3 regions of the Paraburkholderia sp. SIMBA_027 genome follow, and region 2 is predicted to be linked to each of the others. Evidence: riboswitches for the same ligand, from Rfam matches in the RefSeq annotation. Region 2 holds a riboswitch; each other region holds the start of a gene.

Region 1 (4,899 bases), on a different contig from region 2:
ATTGCGGCGATCGCGGGGCTGATGCCGTCCGTCCACCTCACGCCGTGGCACACGCTGACCGGTCATGGCGGATTCATGCCGCGCGGCATGGCGCCGATCGTCGGTGCGTTGCTGACGACGATGTTCACGTTCCTCGGCACTGAAGTGGTGACGATCGCTGCGGCGGAATCGGAAAATCCCGCGCGGGAAATCGGCCGCGCGATTACCTCGGTGGTCTGGCGCATTTCGCTGTTCTATATCGGCTCGGTGCTCGTCATCATTTGCACGGTGCCCTGGAACGACGCCGATCTGACGGGTCTGGGCGCGTATCAGGCCGTGCTGCGCAGCTTCCATATTCCGTACGCGCGACTCATTACCGACGGCCTCATTCTGGTCGCGGTCGGCAGCTGCCTGAACTCAGCGCTGTATACGGCATCGCGCATGATGTATTCGCTCGGCCGGCGCGAGCAGGCGCCGCGCTTCGTCACGCGCACGACCGCGAGCGGCGTGCCGGCGCGCGCCGTGATGGCGTCGAGCCTCGTGGCGTTCGTGGCGTGCGGGGCGAATTATCTTGCGCCGAAATATGTCTTCGACGCCTTGCTCTCGACGACCGGCGCGATCGCGCTGCTGGTCTACCTCGTGATTGCCGTGAGCCAGTTGCGTCTGCGCCAGCAACTCGTGTCCGCCGGGCCGTTGAAGGTGCGGATGTGGCTGCACCCCTTCCTGGGCGTGCTGGTCGTTGCGCTGATCTGCGGCGCCTTCGTGGTGATGGTGCTCAGCGAAGATCACCGCGGCGAAGTGATCGCCACGTTGGGGTGTTGCGTGGCGCTCGCGGCGGTGGGTTATCTGCGTCAGCGGCGCGCTTGAACCACGACGTCCTCGCCCGTTTGCGTGCGCGGGCGAGGACGCCGAATGTGTCTTGCGATGTCGCGTGATTGCGCGTTCAACGATCGGATTGCAGCGCCGGCAGTTCGTCGTAGCGTTTCAGGCGGTAAATGAGGAACGAAATCACCCACGCAAAAATAAACACGCCGATGATGACGAAGCCGAGGTTGTTGAAATTGTCGTTGAGGCTGCCGATCACGTTCCAGAAGCCGCCCTTGAGGTCGAAGTGATCGGCGAGCAGACCGAGTGTTTCGATACCGCCGATGAGCACCGCGACCGCGACGGAAACGAGCGTGATCGTGAGGTTGTAATAGAGCTTGCGGATGGGGCGCACGAAGGCCCAGTCGTAGGCGCCGAGCATCAGGATGCCGTCGGTCGTATCGACGAGCGACATGCCCGCCGCGAACAGCACCGGAAACACGAGCACCACGCCCATCGACACGCCTTGCGCCGCCTGGCTCGCGGAAATGCCCAGCAGGCTCACTTCGGTCGCGGTGTCGAAACCGAGCCCGAACAGAAAGCCGAGCGGCAGCATCCACAGCGGTCGAGACACGAGGCGAAACAGCGGGCGGAACAGGCGCGAAAGCAGGCCGCGGCTGTTCAACAGCAGATCGAGGTCGTCGTTGTCGTAGCGCTCGCCGCGCCGGACCTTGCCGAACGCGCGCCACACGCCGCGCAGAATGACGATGTTCATCGCGGCGATCAGAAACAGAAACAGCGCGGAGACGCTCGTCGAAATGACCCCGCCGATATCCTTCCACGCCTCGAAGCGGCTTTCGAGCGCCGCCGCCGTCGCCGCGACGGCAATCGCCACGAGCAGCACCACGGCCGAGTGACCGAGCGCGAAAAAGAAACCTACGGAAACCGGACGCCGGCCGTCCTGCATCAGCTTGCGGGTGACGTTGTCGATGGCGGCGATATGGTCGGCGTCGACGGCATGACGCAAGCCGAAACCATAGGCGAGCAGGCCGGTGCCGAGCAGCAGCGGCTGCGCGTGAAAGGCGATGAACGCCCAGATCCACGCGCCGATATTGAAGACCGCGAGCACGGCGTAAATGCTGGCGACGCGACGGCGAAGGGTTCCCGGCGCAGCGGCCGGTTCGAGAGCGATGGACATGTGACAGATCCTGAGGTCGGGGCTGTCCTGCAACGAAGCACCGCGCGAAGCGGTGGTTTGCGCATTGGGACACCCCGCCCGTTGCGGCTGCATGGACCTCGGTCGATGGCAGGTCTCCTGGCTTGCGGGTCACGGTTCTCATGCCCGCCTTCCCGGTTTCCCAGTGGCGCCGAATGGCACGAACTCGCCGCTTACAGTTGCGGGGGCAGCCGCAGACTCGACGCAATGCGTCGTCACTGCGTTCCCTTTTGATCCCGTCGCCGGGAACCATCAGCCCGCAAGCGTAATGGGCGGACGGCCCAGACGTCAATTGCACACGAGAAAAAAGCCTGGATTCGATGGCGAGGTATTCGATGGCGTGCGCTTGCGCTTGCGGTTGCCATTGCCGGTACGTCAGGCTTCGCGCCCGGCCCTGTCGATCATCCATTGCCCGAAGGCCACGACGGCTTCATCGCGCGCGCGATCGGCGTTCATTACCAGCGTGTAGTCGGGTGCGCGCCATCCCGGCGCGGCAATCGGGCAGACGAGCCGCCCGGCGGCGATGTCCCGAGCAATCAGCGGCAGCGACGCGAGCGCGACGCCCAGGCCTTCTACCGCGCTCGCCAGCTGGAGATAGGTGTGGTCGAGTTCGATTTCACGGTGCGGCTGTAGATCAGCGGCGCCCGCCTCGCGCAGCCAGCTCGCCCATGCGGACCGCGTGGTGCTCGAATGCAGCAACGTGTGGTGGCGCAGGTCCGCCGCTTCCCGAATCGGATGCCGATGCAGAAGCGCCGGGCTGCACGCGGGTAGCCGCACGTCGGCCATCAGCGCACGGGAGATCACACCGTCGCCGGTTTCCGGCCCCGCGCGCACGCCGATATCGAACGCGTGGCCGATGTAGCGCAATTTGCGCGAGGTCGTCGACAGCCGCAGATCGATCTCGGGATAGCGGCTGCGGAAATCTTCCAGACGCGGCAGCAGCCATCCCAGTGCGAAACTGGGCTGCACATTCACGCGCACGATGCCCGACACGCGAACCGGCACATCATGGCGGCGCAAGCGGCTTGCCGCCGTGGCGAGCCGCTCGAATGTGCTGCTCACGTCGCCGAGCAGCGCGGCGCCTTCGTCGGTCAGGACCACGCCGCGCGCACGCCGCTCGAACAGCGGCACGCCGAACCAGTCCTCCAGCAGACGGATCTGCTTGCCGACCGCCCAGTGCGTGACGTGCAGGCTCGCCGCCGCCGCGGTCAGGCTGCCGTGCTGCGCGACCGCCTCGAAATAGCGGAGCGCATTGAGTGGCGGAAGCTTTTCGCCGCTTCCTGACGTGTTTCTGGTTCGCGTCATGATGTGACTTTAATTCTCATCTGCGGCGATATTAACTCATTTGATATAAGCTCCGCCGAACCTACGATTGTCACAATTGTGGCGATCCAGTCCGCGAATTCCCGGTTATTTCTGTCAGCATTCATGCATCGAGGGGCACATGCGCTTCAACTTGTTTTCCGTGTCAGCAGCATTGTCGTCGTCATACCGGACGGATGCCGGCATGCGCTTGCGTGAATGGCGTCAGTCATGACGGGGTATCTGCTGGTTCTGGTCGTCGGCGTGATGGCGGGAACGCTCAGCGGCGTCATCGGCACCGGTTCGTCGATGATGCTGATGCCGCTGCTCGTCTTCTTTTTCGGGCCGCAACAAGCCGTGCCGATCATGGCGATCGGCGCCGTCATGGGCAACCTCGGCAGGGTCTGCGCCTGGCGAAGCGAGATCGACTGGAAGGCGTTCGGCGCGTATTGCTCGACGGCCGTGCCAGGCGCGGCGCTGGGTGTGCATACGCTGCTGGCGCTGCCCGCGCATTTCGTCGACGTCGCGCTCGGCGTGTTCTTTATCGCCATGATCCCCACGCGTCGCTGGCTCGCGCGTCGCGCGGTGAAGATCCAGCTCTGGCAACTGGCGCTGATCGGCGGTCCGGTGGGGTTTCTCACGGGCATCGTCGTCTCGACCGGTCCGATCACCGTGCCGGTGTTCACGTCCTACGGCCTTGAACGCGGAGCGTTTCTTGCCACGGAAGCCGCCGGATCGCTGGCCGTTTACGCGACCAAGATCGTGGCGTTCAAGACGTTCGGCGCGCTGCCGCTGAGCGTGTGGAGCAAAGGGCTGATCGTTGGCGCGGCGTTGATGTCGGGATCGTTCTTCGCGAGAAGCCTGGTCATCCGCATGAAACCGTCGACGTTCAGGTGGCTTGTCGACGGCTTGATGCTGGCGTCCGGCAGTTCGCTGTTGTGGGCGGCGGCGATGCGGTAGCGGGGATAACGTGCGCCGCGGGTTGTGTTATCTGCCCCCGCGTGGCTCGACTCAACGCGATAACTGGACGGGCTTTCACCGCGATCTTCGGCGGCTGCATCGTCTACGCGCGTTCGTCGATCTCGCGGTTCAGCATCTTGTCGATTAAATTCTCGTTTGACGATGGAAGGATAGCGCGCATGAACTCGCCAATCTGTGCGGTGCTTGTGTACGTGCCGGATGTGCCCGCAGCATTGGACTGGTATCAGTCCGCGTTTCGAGGCGCTGTGCGTCGCTCGCTTGAAGCGTTCAATCTGACTTACCTCGAATTCAATGGCGTCAGACTCGAAATCGTTCCTGCCGATGCGAAACTCTCGGCGGGATCGGCGGGTACGGTTGTCTACTGGAGCGTCGATGACTTCGACGAAGCGTTACGGCATTTCCTGCGCGTCGGCGCCACGCTTTATCGAGGGCCCGCACATGTGGAAGACGGCAAGCAGATGTGCATGCTGCGCGACCCCTGGGACAATTGCATCGGCCTATACGGCTAGGTCGAACTCCCCGTTCAACTTGAACCGCTAGCAAAAGCCGTCACCGCCTCGCGGCTTTTCAAACACACCTTGTTTCACGAACGGGAATCCCGCGCAAGCGTCCTGCCC
Region 2 (4,899 bases):
ATACGCGAGACCCTTGAAGCTGATCGCGCGCGTAATCACGCGGCCATCCACTTCCGGCAGCGCGATATGCATGGCGATGTCGCGCGAATTCAGGCCGTGATTGTCCTTGACCCAGTCGTCGCGATTGCCGCCGCTCAGGATCACCTGCAACACCGGTGCGTCGCCCGCGAGCGCGAGCGGTTCGGGGTCGTCGAGCGCCGAGGCCGCGAACGCCGTCGTGTTGAGCACGAGCGCGATGTCGTGTTCGGCCGCGAGACGGTCGAGCACGTCGCGGCTGATCGCGTCCTTGAGCGAGGTGATGGCAAGCGGCAGCGGATTGAGTCCGCGCGCGAGCAGCGCATCGATCAGCGCATCGAACGCGGCCGTGTTCGCGGCCTGCAGATGCGCCTTGTAAAACAGGATCGCGACGACGGGCGCGCCGGGTGTCCAGCGCGCGCGCCAGTCGTCGACGGTGGCCACGTCGCGCGCCGGATGATAGATCGCGGCGGCGGGCAGCACGACCGGCGGCGCCGGCTCGCGGCCCCAGTCGAACGCGCGCCACGCGAGCGCGCGCAGAAAACCTTCGGCATTCGCCGCGCCGCCTTCGCGCAGATAGCGCCACAAAAGACGGCAAAAATCCGGCTCGGCGCGGCTCCTGGCGATCAGGTTCGGGTCTTCCTGCAAGTCGCCCGAGAACATCGCGAGCAGCTGCCCGCGCTGCTGCGCGAGCGACACGACCTGCTCGATGCCGTACGGCCAGTAGGCTTCGCCGCCCAGATGATCGACCACGACCACGCGCGCATGCCTGAGCACGTCGTCGATATAAAAATCGACCGACGCGTTCTGGCGCAGATAGGTGACGTTCGCGAGCCGCACGCCCGGAAAACCTTCGGGCAGGCGCGGCACGACGCTCGCCAGCAGCGCGAGCGTGGTGTCCGCCGAACTCAGTACGACGATCTCGGCGGGCTGCTGATCGATGCGGATCACGCCCTGCGTGTCGTCGACGAAACCGCCCGGCGTGGTGCGCAGCAAATGCATGGGTGTCGCTCGTTGAACTGCGTGCTCGGTGTTATTGCGCGGATGCGGTTTGCGCCGCGTTTTGCCCTGCGGTTTGCGCCGCGGCCAGCGCGGCGTCGAACGCGCCTTGCAGCGCGGCGGCGTCGAGCTCCTCGCCGATCAGCACGAAGCGGCTCGCGAGTGGCTGCGCCGCGCTTTCCTGCACGTTCCAGCGGCGATCGAAATAGCTGTCGAAGCGGCGGCCCACGCCCTGAATCACGAGGCGCATCGGCGCGCCCGGCAGCGCGGCGAAACCCTTCACGCGATAGATCGTGTGCGTATCGACGAGCGTTTGCAGCGCCGCGACCGCCGCGTCGCGCGACGACACCTGCGCCTCGACCACGACGGAATCGAACTCGTCGTGATGATGATCGGCGTCGTCGGCGGAACCGTGGTGATCGTGGCGCAGATGAATGCTTTCCTCCGACGCGGCTTCGAGACCGAGCAGCGTGTGCAGGTCGAGCTTGCCGTGCTGCGCGCGCACGATCTTCACCTGCGGCGGCAGTTCTTCGCGCAGCTCCTCGATGAGCGCGTCCTGCGCGGCGGCGTCGATCAGATCGGTCTTGTTCAGGATGACGAGATCGGCGGCCGACAGCTGGTCTTCGAACAGTTCGTGCAGCGGCGATTCGTGATCGAGATTCGGATCGGCCTTGCGCTGCGCATCGACGGCTTGCGGGTTGTCCGCGAACTGGCCGCTCGCGGCGGCGGGACCGTCGACCACCGTCACGACCGCGTCGACGGTGAAGGCGTTGCGGATCGACGGCCAGTTGAACGCCTGCACGAGCGGCTTGGGCAGCGCGAGGCCCGAGGTTTCGATCAGCACGTGGTCGATGTCGGCGCGGCGTTCGAGCAGTTGCTCCATCACCGGGAAGAATTCTTCCTGCACGGTGCAGCAGAGGCAGCCGTTGGCGAGTTCGTAGAGCTGGCCTTCCGTTTCGTTGCCGTTCTCGTCGCAACCGATGCCGCAGCCGCGCAGGATTTCGCCGTCGATGCCCAGTTCGCCGAATTCGTTGACGATGACCGCGACGCGCAGGCCGCCTGCGTGCTGAAGAATGTGGCGCAACAGCGTGGTTTTGCCGCTGCCGAGGAAGCCCGTGACGATGGTGACGGGGATTTTGCGCATCTGCATGAGGAAGCTCCTTCGGCGCATGGGCCGCAGGTGAGGTGCGCCGCGCCGTGCGCGTCGCGCGTGAGCGTCCTGGCGGGTGGGTCGTCGCGTGGCGTGCATGACGGCACATGCAATCAGCGTAGTTCGCGACGTGCACGAAGCACAGGATCGCGGCGCGCTGCATGACGCCATCGGTAACGATACGGACGATACAACCGGTCTGGACGCGCCACGGGCGAGGCCCGGCATGACGCATGAAATCATGGACGCGGCGCCGCAACCCCGCAGCGCGCGTCCCGCGTATCTGGCCGGTATCCGGACTGACGAGTCACGCCGCTTCGCCTTCCCGCGCGGCGCGCCATTCAGGCGCGCGTCGCACAGTGGCCATGCATGCGGCGCATGCGATGAAGCGGCTTGCATCGACCTTGCGGACGATGCGCTCGTTGTACCGTTGCGGGTGCAGTTCAGGTTGGCCGTGCCCGTGGCGGGATGGCTCCCTGATTCCCGTTTAACTGCGTGCGAAACGTACGCGCACGCGAGCACCAGAGTGCGTGCGAGTGTAGGCGCGGGTGCGCTGCGCGTCAACCTGGACGGGCGACGGGCGCGGGCCGTTGCGGCGATGGGCGGTGTCCGTGCGGTGTCCGTGCGGTGTCCTTGTGGCATGCGGGCGGCGCCGGTTCCGTGCGCGTTCCGGATCGTTTCGCCCAGGCCGGCTGGAGCCGCGAGGCCGCCTGTCCGAGCCGCGAGGCGCGAAATGCCTGTGCTATCGTATGCGCGAATTTACGCCGTTTTCGGCCGATTTCCGCTTTTTCCACGCATTACGCCCCCGACTTTCCGCGCTCCGTGACTCCCGCCCCGCCCGCCGACTGCTTGCCCGATGCCGCCCCGGCAGCGGACAATGCGGCGCCGCTCGCCCAGGCGATCGCGCTCGCGATCGGCATCGGCTGCCGCCAGGGCGTCTCGGTTGCGCAGATCGAGGCCGCCGTGCAAGCCGCGCTCGGCGCGTGGCCGCTCGCGCACGTGCGCGCCGTGGCGACGCTCGATGCGAAAACCGCCGAGCCCGCGTTGCGCGCGTTTTGCGCGGCGCACGGGCTGCCGTTGCGGGGATTCACGCGCGAGCAGGTGCAGGCGACGGCGCGGCAAGCGGCATCGGCATCGGCATCGGCATCGGCATCGGCGTCGGCGTCGGCATCGGATTCGATGGCGGATTCGGCTCCGAGCGCGGCGGCGCTGGCGCGTTTCGGCGTGCCGGGCGTGTGCGAACCGTGCGCGCGTCTCGCGGCCGATGGCGGCGCGCTGCTACGCGGCAAGCTCGCGCTCGACGGCGTGACGGTGGCGCTCGCCGCCATCGCGCCCGATACACGACGCTGATGCAGGACGCCCGACGCCCGCATCGCAAGAACACGCATCACCCGACACTCATTGCATTCACAACAGGACGCTTCGCGACGATGAAAACCGACCCGGAATCGCACCAACGCATGACCCAGCGCCGCCGCGAAGGCCACGAAAAAAAGCAGGCCGCCGCGACGCACGAAAAAGGCCTCTTGATCGTCAATACCGGCAACGGCAAGGGCAAGAGCACGGCGGCCTTCGGCATGGCCGTGCGCGTGCTCGGCCACGGCATGAAGCTCGGCGTCGTGCAGTTCATCAAGGGCGCGCTGCACACGTCCGAACGCGACTTTCTCGCCAGCGTCGCGCACTGCGACTTCGTCACGATGGGTGACGGCTACACCTGGAACACGCAGAACCGCGACGCCGATATCGCCACCGCGCGCAAGGGCTGGGACGCCGCGAAGCGCATGATCGAGAGCGGCGAATACGGCATGGTGATCCTCGACGAACTGAACACCGTGCTCAAGTACGAATATCTGCCGCTCGACGAAGTGCTCGGCGTGCTGACCGCGCGCGGGCCGATGCAGCACGTCGTCGTCACGGGCCGTCACGCCGCCGACGAAATGATCGAAGCCGCCGACCTCGTCACCGAAATGCGCCTCGTGAAGCATCCGTATCGCGAGCAGGGCGTGAAGGCGCAAAAGGGCGTGGAGTTCTGACGCGATGAACGCGACGGCGACGAAGACGAAGACGGCGGCGCGCGTGGCCTGCCCCGCGCTCTTCATCAGCGCGCCCGCCTCGGGCCAGGGCAAGACCACGCTCACGGCAGGGCTCGCGCGTCTGCACCGGCGCGCCGGGCGGCGCGTGCGCGTGTTCAAGACCGGCCCCGACTTTCTCGATCCGATGATTCTCCAGCGCGCGAGCGGCGCGCCCGTGTTCTCGCTCGACCTGTGGATGGTCGGCGAAACGGGCTGCCGCGCGCTGCTCGCGCAGGCCGCGCAGGAAGCCGACCTGATCCTGATCGAAGGCGTGATGGGCCTGTTCGACGGCACGCCCAGCAGCGCCGATCTCGCCGCCACGTTCGGCGTGCCGGTGGCCGCCGCGATCTCCGCGAAGTCGATGGCGCAGACCTTCGGCGCGATTGCGTTCGGCCTCGCGCGCTTTCGCGCCGACGTGCCGTTTCACGGCGTGCTCGCCAATCACGTCGGCTCGCCGCGCCACGCACAGATGTTGCAGGAAGCGCTGCCGGCCGATATCCGCTGGCTCGGCCACGTCGCCAGCGACGCGGCCTTCGCGCTGCCCGAGCGTCATCTGGGCCTGCATCGCGCCGACGAAATCGGCGACCTCGACGCGCGCATCGAACGCGCCGCCGACGCGCTCGAAGCCACCGCGCTCGCCGCCCTGCCGCCCGCCGTCGAATT
Region 3 (4,899 bases), on a different contig from region 2:
GCAGATACATTGCGGTACAAAACCGCGCGCCGCCGCGAGACGTTTCCCCTCAACTCCGCTCAACGATTGCTAACGAATCGCCGTTCGAACGCGCTCAGAACGTGTACGTGATCTTGCCGAACGCCGTGCGGCCCAGCGAGTTGTAGCCGTATGCGGTCGAGTAGTCGCGATTGAACAGGTTCGATAGCGTGGCCGACAGCGCGAGATGCGCATTGATCTTGTACGTGGCGCGCAGATTGACCGTCGTGTACGAGGGCAGATACGTCGTGTTGTACTGGTCGTCGAAAGTCGAGCCACCGTAGAGCAGCGAAATGCCCGTGCTCAGCGCGTGCAGATGAAACGCGTCCCACGTGTGATCGACGCTCAGATTCACAGTCTGACGCGGACGCCGGTTCAACCAGGTCTGATCGCTCACGTCCTGCGGATTGAGCAGCCCCACCGCGACGCTGACCGGCGTGTTCGCCCCAAGCGTGCCCTTGTACGAGAGATCGATGCCCTGAATATGCGCTCGGCCCACGTTGACGGGCAGGAAGGTCTGCGAATCGTAGGTGATGAGGTCGTGCACGCGCGTGTCGTAGAGCGCCGCCGTGAAGGTGCCGATCGACGTCGCCGCGTCGAGCGCCACTTCCACCGTGTCGCTGCGCTCGGGTTGCAGATTCGGATTCGCGTAGCCCGGATAGTAGAGGTCGTTGAAGGTCGGCAGACGGAACGCGTTGCCGTACGACACGCGCGCGGTATAGACCGGCGTGATCGCCCACGCGAGCGCCGCGTTGCCCGTGTTCACGCTTTGCCCCTGTACGATCTCGTGGCGCCCGGCGAGGAACAGCGTCCAGTCGCCGAGCGTCGCCGACTGATGCAGCGAGACGGCGGAATCGTTGCGCGCGGGCAGGCCGTCCGGCACATCGACGGGAAGATACGCCTGCTCGCGCGTGAAGTCGTACGCGAGCTTGGTCTCGCCCGAGAGCGCGTGACCGAACAGCGTGTGACCGGTTTCCTGATGCGTGATCGACGTCGACGTGCTCAGGCGCGTCGAATCGATTTCGTCGGTCGGCATGCCGGGGTCGTTCGCGTAGAGGAACTGGCGGTCGTACGCATAGCCGAACGACTGGTCGAACTGCGTGGTCGGCGTGATGTCGAGATGAAACGCCACGCCGGTCGTGAGCTGATGATCGCGCTGGCGATCCGCGTAGCCCGCGTTGTCGTACGAGAGATCCGAGCGGTGATAGAGCGCGAAGGTCGAGATCGACCAGTTCTCGCGCGCGTAGCCAAGACGCGCGTCCACGTCCTGCGCGTGATACGGATTGCGGCCGTCCTCGTGACCGTAGGCCCACGGCTTGGTCGCGTCGATGCCCGCGGTGTTGTAGTCGTGCAGACCGAGCGAATACGTGAGTCCGCCGAGCGCCGCGAGCGGCCCGCTCGACGGCACGGTGCCCGAGGTGCGCAGCTGCGTGTCGAAGGTCTTGTTCGAGCCGCCGCCGAATGACACCGTGGTTTGGTTCGGCTGATTCGAGGCGTGGCGCGTGAAGAGCTGCACGACGCCGCCCACCGCATCCGCGCCGAACGACGCCGCCGCCGGGCCGGAAATCACTTCCACGCGATCGAACGCCGAGGTCGGCAGATCGGCCCACGCGGCCGTGCCCGTGGTCGCCGAGCCCACGCGGATGCCGTCGATGAACACGGCCACCTGATTGGCCGCCGAGCCGCGAATGCTGACCGACGCCGTCGCGCCGGGACCGCCGCTCTGCGAAACGCTGACGCCCGGCAGCGTGGCGAGCGCCTGCGTGATGCTCGGGTCGATCGGGTCGAGCCGGTCGAGATCGGCGCGCGTGAGCACCTGCGTGCTGGCGTAACGCTGATCGAACGATTGCGGCAGATGCTGCGTGTCGCCAACCACGAGAATGTTCGGCAACGTGGCGTCGGCCTGGGTTGGTTCAGCGCTTTCTTCAGCACTTTGCGGCGACGTTTGCGCATAAGCGCCTTGCCAGGCGCAGGCCGCGACGGCGGACGCGAGAACGGTGGAAGCGAATTGACGATACTTCATGAGCAGACAGATCCAGAGGTCGAACTGTCCTTGCAACGGGCGGCCGCGCGGGCGGCGCGCGCGCATCGGGACACCCCGCCCTTTGCGGCTGCTTGGACCTCGGTCGATGGCAGGTCTCCTGGCTCGCGGGTCGTCGCCCGATGCCGGCCTTCCCGGTTTCCCAGTGGCCCTCGCTGGCATGGACTCGCCGCTCACAGTTGCGGGGACAGCCGCAGACTTCCGGCGCGCGCGCCGTTACTGCGTTCCCTTTTGATCCCGTCGCCGGGAACCATCAGCGCGCGAGCGTAAAGGCGGCGCGTTCCGCGCGTCAACCTCCGGCGCGCCGGGCGATGCGAAAAAACGTCAGATGCGACTCGCCGCCCGCATCGCTCATTCGAGCGGAAAGCCCTGCCTGAAGGTCTGACGCAGAAAATCGGCGAACAGCGTCACCGCGCGCGGCACATGCGCGCCATAGGGCCGCACCACGTGCAACTGCGACGCGAACGCCCCCACCGGCCGCCACGCCGGCAGCAGCACGACGAGCTTGCCCGCCTGCAACGCGGCCTGCGCGCTGAAATCGGGCAGCAGCGCAATGCCCAGATTTTCGAGCGCGGCGTCGCGCAGCGCCTCGCTGTTATTGGCCGACACCGGCCCGTTCACGGTCACGTTCACGCGCGACTGCTCGGCGCGCCGCCCGGCTTTTTCGAACGACCACGCGCCCGACCCGAGCGTGCGCGGATAGTAAAGACAGTCGTGCTGCGCAAGATCGGCGGGCGTTTGCGGCGTGCCGCGCAGCTTCAGATACGCGCGCGTGGCGACGATCACCGAACGCGTGTCGCAGAGCTTGAACGCCACATGCGTTTCCGGCACCTGCGCGCTGTGGCGGATCGCGAGATCGAAACCCTCGCTCGCGATCGACGTAAGCCGGTCGGACAATTCGAGCTGCACGCGCACCTCGGGATTCGCCCGCGCGAACTGCGCAAGCCGCGGCACCAGTTGCTGACGCGCGAAGGCCACGGGCGCGGTCACGCGCACCGTGCCGCGCGCGACGTCGGCCATTTCGCGCACGCTCGCGAAACTCGTGGCGATGCGCTCGAACTGCGCGCGCGTGTCCTCCACGAGCCGCCGCCCCGCTTCCGTGAAGCGCACGCTGCGCGTGGTGCGCTGCACCAGCGCGACGCCCGCCACGCGTTCCAGTTCGGCGATCCGCTGGCTCATCGCGGCTTTGCTCACGCCGAGCCGCGCAGCGGCCGCCGTATAACTGCCCTGCGCCGCCAGCACGTTCAGCCAGTGCAAATGGGTCCAGAGCGCTTCGACGTTCTGCGTATCCACGAAATGACTCCTGCCCCGAATCCTCAAAGATGCGCCGATGATAGCACCGCGCCCGCGTATCTTTCAGCGCTGCGCATGGCGATTGTTCACGCTGGAAAACAATCAATTCAGCCTGCGTGGCTGTGCAGACGCCTGCCGCCTCCGTACACTGGCCGTCATAGTGACGATCAACCGATGCTCAATCGATACCCAACTTCGAGGAGATGACATGCAGCCCTTTACCGATTCCGCGGACGTAGTCAACTACATCGGCGGCAAGCGCGAACGCGGCGCGGGCGACCGCACGCAATCCGTCTTCAATCCGGCGACCGGCGCCGCCGCGCGCCGTCTGGTGCTGGGCGAAGTCGCCGACGTCGACGCCGCCGTGGCGAGCGCGAAAGCCGCGTTCCCGGCCTGGCGCGACACGCCGCCGATCCGCCGCGCGCGCGTCATGCTGCGCTTTCTCGAACTGATGAACCGCCACAAGGACGAACTCGCGGCGATCATCACCGCCGAGCACGGCAAGGTGTTCGCCGACGCGCAAGGCGAAGTCGCCCGCGGCATCGACGTGATCGAATTCGCCTGCGGCATTCCGCAACTGCTCAAGGGCGACTACACCGAGCAGGTCTCCACGGGCATGGACAACTGGACCGTGCGCCAGCCGCTGGGCGTGGTCGCGGGCATCACGCCGTTCAACTTCCCGTGCATGGTGCCGTGCTGGATGTTCCCGGTCGCGCTCGCGGCGGGCTGCACCTTCGTGCTCAAGCCGAGCGAACGCGATCCGTCGGCCGCGCTGTTCATGGCGCGTCTGCTGACCGAAGCCGGCCTGCCCGACGGCGTGTTCAACGTCGTGCAAGGCGACAAGATCGTGGTCGACGCACTGCTCGCGCATCGCGACGTGAAGGCCGTGAGCTTCGTCGGCAGCACGCCCATCGCGAACTACATCTACGAAACCGGCGCGAAGCACGGCAAGCGCGTGCAGGCGCTGGGCGGCGCGAAGAATCACATGGTCGTGATGCCCGACGCCGATCTCGACCAGGCCGTCGACGCGCTGATCGGCGCGGCCTACGGTTCGGCGGGCGAGCGCTGCATGGCGATCTCGGTGGCGGTGCTGGTCGGCGATGTCGCCGACAAGATCGTGCCGCGTCTGGCCGAGCGCGCGCGCACGCTCAAGGTGAAGAACGGCATGGAAGCCGACGCCGAAATGGGCCCGATCGTCACGAAACAGGCGCTGGAACGCATCGAAGGCTATATCGCCACGGGCATCGAGGAAGGCGCGAAGCTCGTCGTGGACGGCCGCGGCCTCACGGTGCCGGGTCACGAAAACGGCTTCTTCACCGGCGGCACGCTGTTCGACGACGTCACGCCTGACATGCGCATCTACAAGGAAGAGATTTTCGGCCCGGTGCTCGCCTGCGTGCGCGTGAAGGACTTCTCCGAAGCCGTGCAACTGATCAACGACCACGAGTTCGGCAACGGCGTGGCCTGCTTCACGCGCGACGGCAACGTGGCGCGCGAATTCGGCCGCCAGATCGAAGTGGGCATGGTGGGCATCAACGTGCCGATTC

What was found. A riboswitch is a leader RNA that binds a small molecule or an ion and turns the genes downstream of it on or off. The one in region 2 is predicted to bind cobalamin.
Region 1: linked by a shared signal. The riboswitch ahead of SB764_RS08330 (HoxN/HupN/NixA family nickel/cobalt transporter) and the one ahead of cobW (cobalamin biosynthesis protein CobW) in region 2 are both predicted to bind cobalamin.
Region 3: linked by a shared signal. The riboswitch ahead of SB764_RS09865 (TonB-dependent receptor domain-containing protein) and the one ahead of cobW (cobalamin biosynthesis protein CobW) in region 2 are both predicted to bind cobalamin.

The regions. Positions count from the first base shown of each region.
Region 1 covers NZ_JAWRWY010000004.1:60,649-65,547, reverse strand. The annotation lists gene SB764_RS08335 (amino acid permease) at 1-846, shown strand, start outside; gene SB764_RS08330 (HoxN/HupN/NixA family nickel/cobalt transporter) at 923-1,981, opposite strand; cobalamin riboswitch at 2,071-2,268, opposite strand; gene SB764_RS08325 (LysR substrate-binding domain-containing protein) at 2,375-3,304, opposite strand; gene SB764_RS08320 (sulfite exporter TauE/SafE family protein) at 3,533-4,261, shown strand; gene SB764_RS08315 (VOC family protein) at 4,441-4,791, shown strand.
Region 2 covers NZ_JAWRWY010000018.1:126,532-131,430, reverse strand. The annotation lists gene cobN (cobaltochelatase subunit CobN) at 1-1,017, opposite strand, end outside; gene cobW (cobalamin biosynthesis protein CobW) at 1,049-2,164, opposite strand; cobalamin riboswitch at 2,432-2,705, opposite strand; gene SB764_RS29945 (cobalamin biosynthesis protein) at 3,065-3,514, shown strand; gene cobO (cob(I)yrinic acid a,c-diamide adenosyltransferase) at 3,595-4,197, shown strand; gene SB764_RS29935 (cobyrinate a,c-diamide synthase) at 4,202-4,899, shown strand, end outside.
Region 3 covers NZ_JAWRWY010000004.1:408,019-412,917, forward strand. The annotation lists gene SB764_RS09865 (TonB-dependent receptor domain-containing protein) at 95-2,041, opposite strand; cobalamin riboswitch at 2,132-2,329, opposite strand; gene SB764_RS09870 (LysR family transcriptional regulator) at 2,411-3,352, opposite strand; gene SB764_RS09875 (CoA-acylating methylmalonate-semialdehyde dehydrogenase) at 3,561-4,899, shown strand, end outside.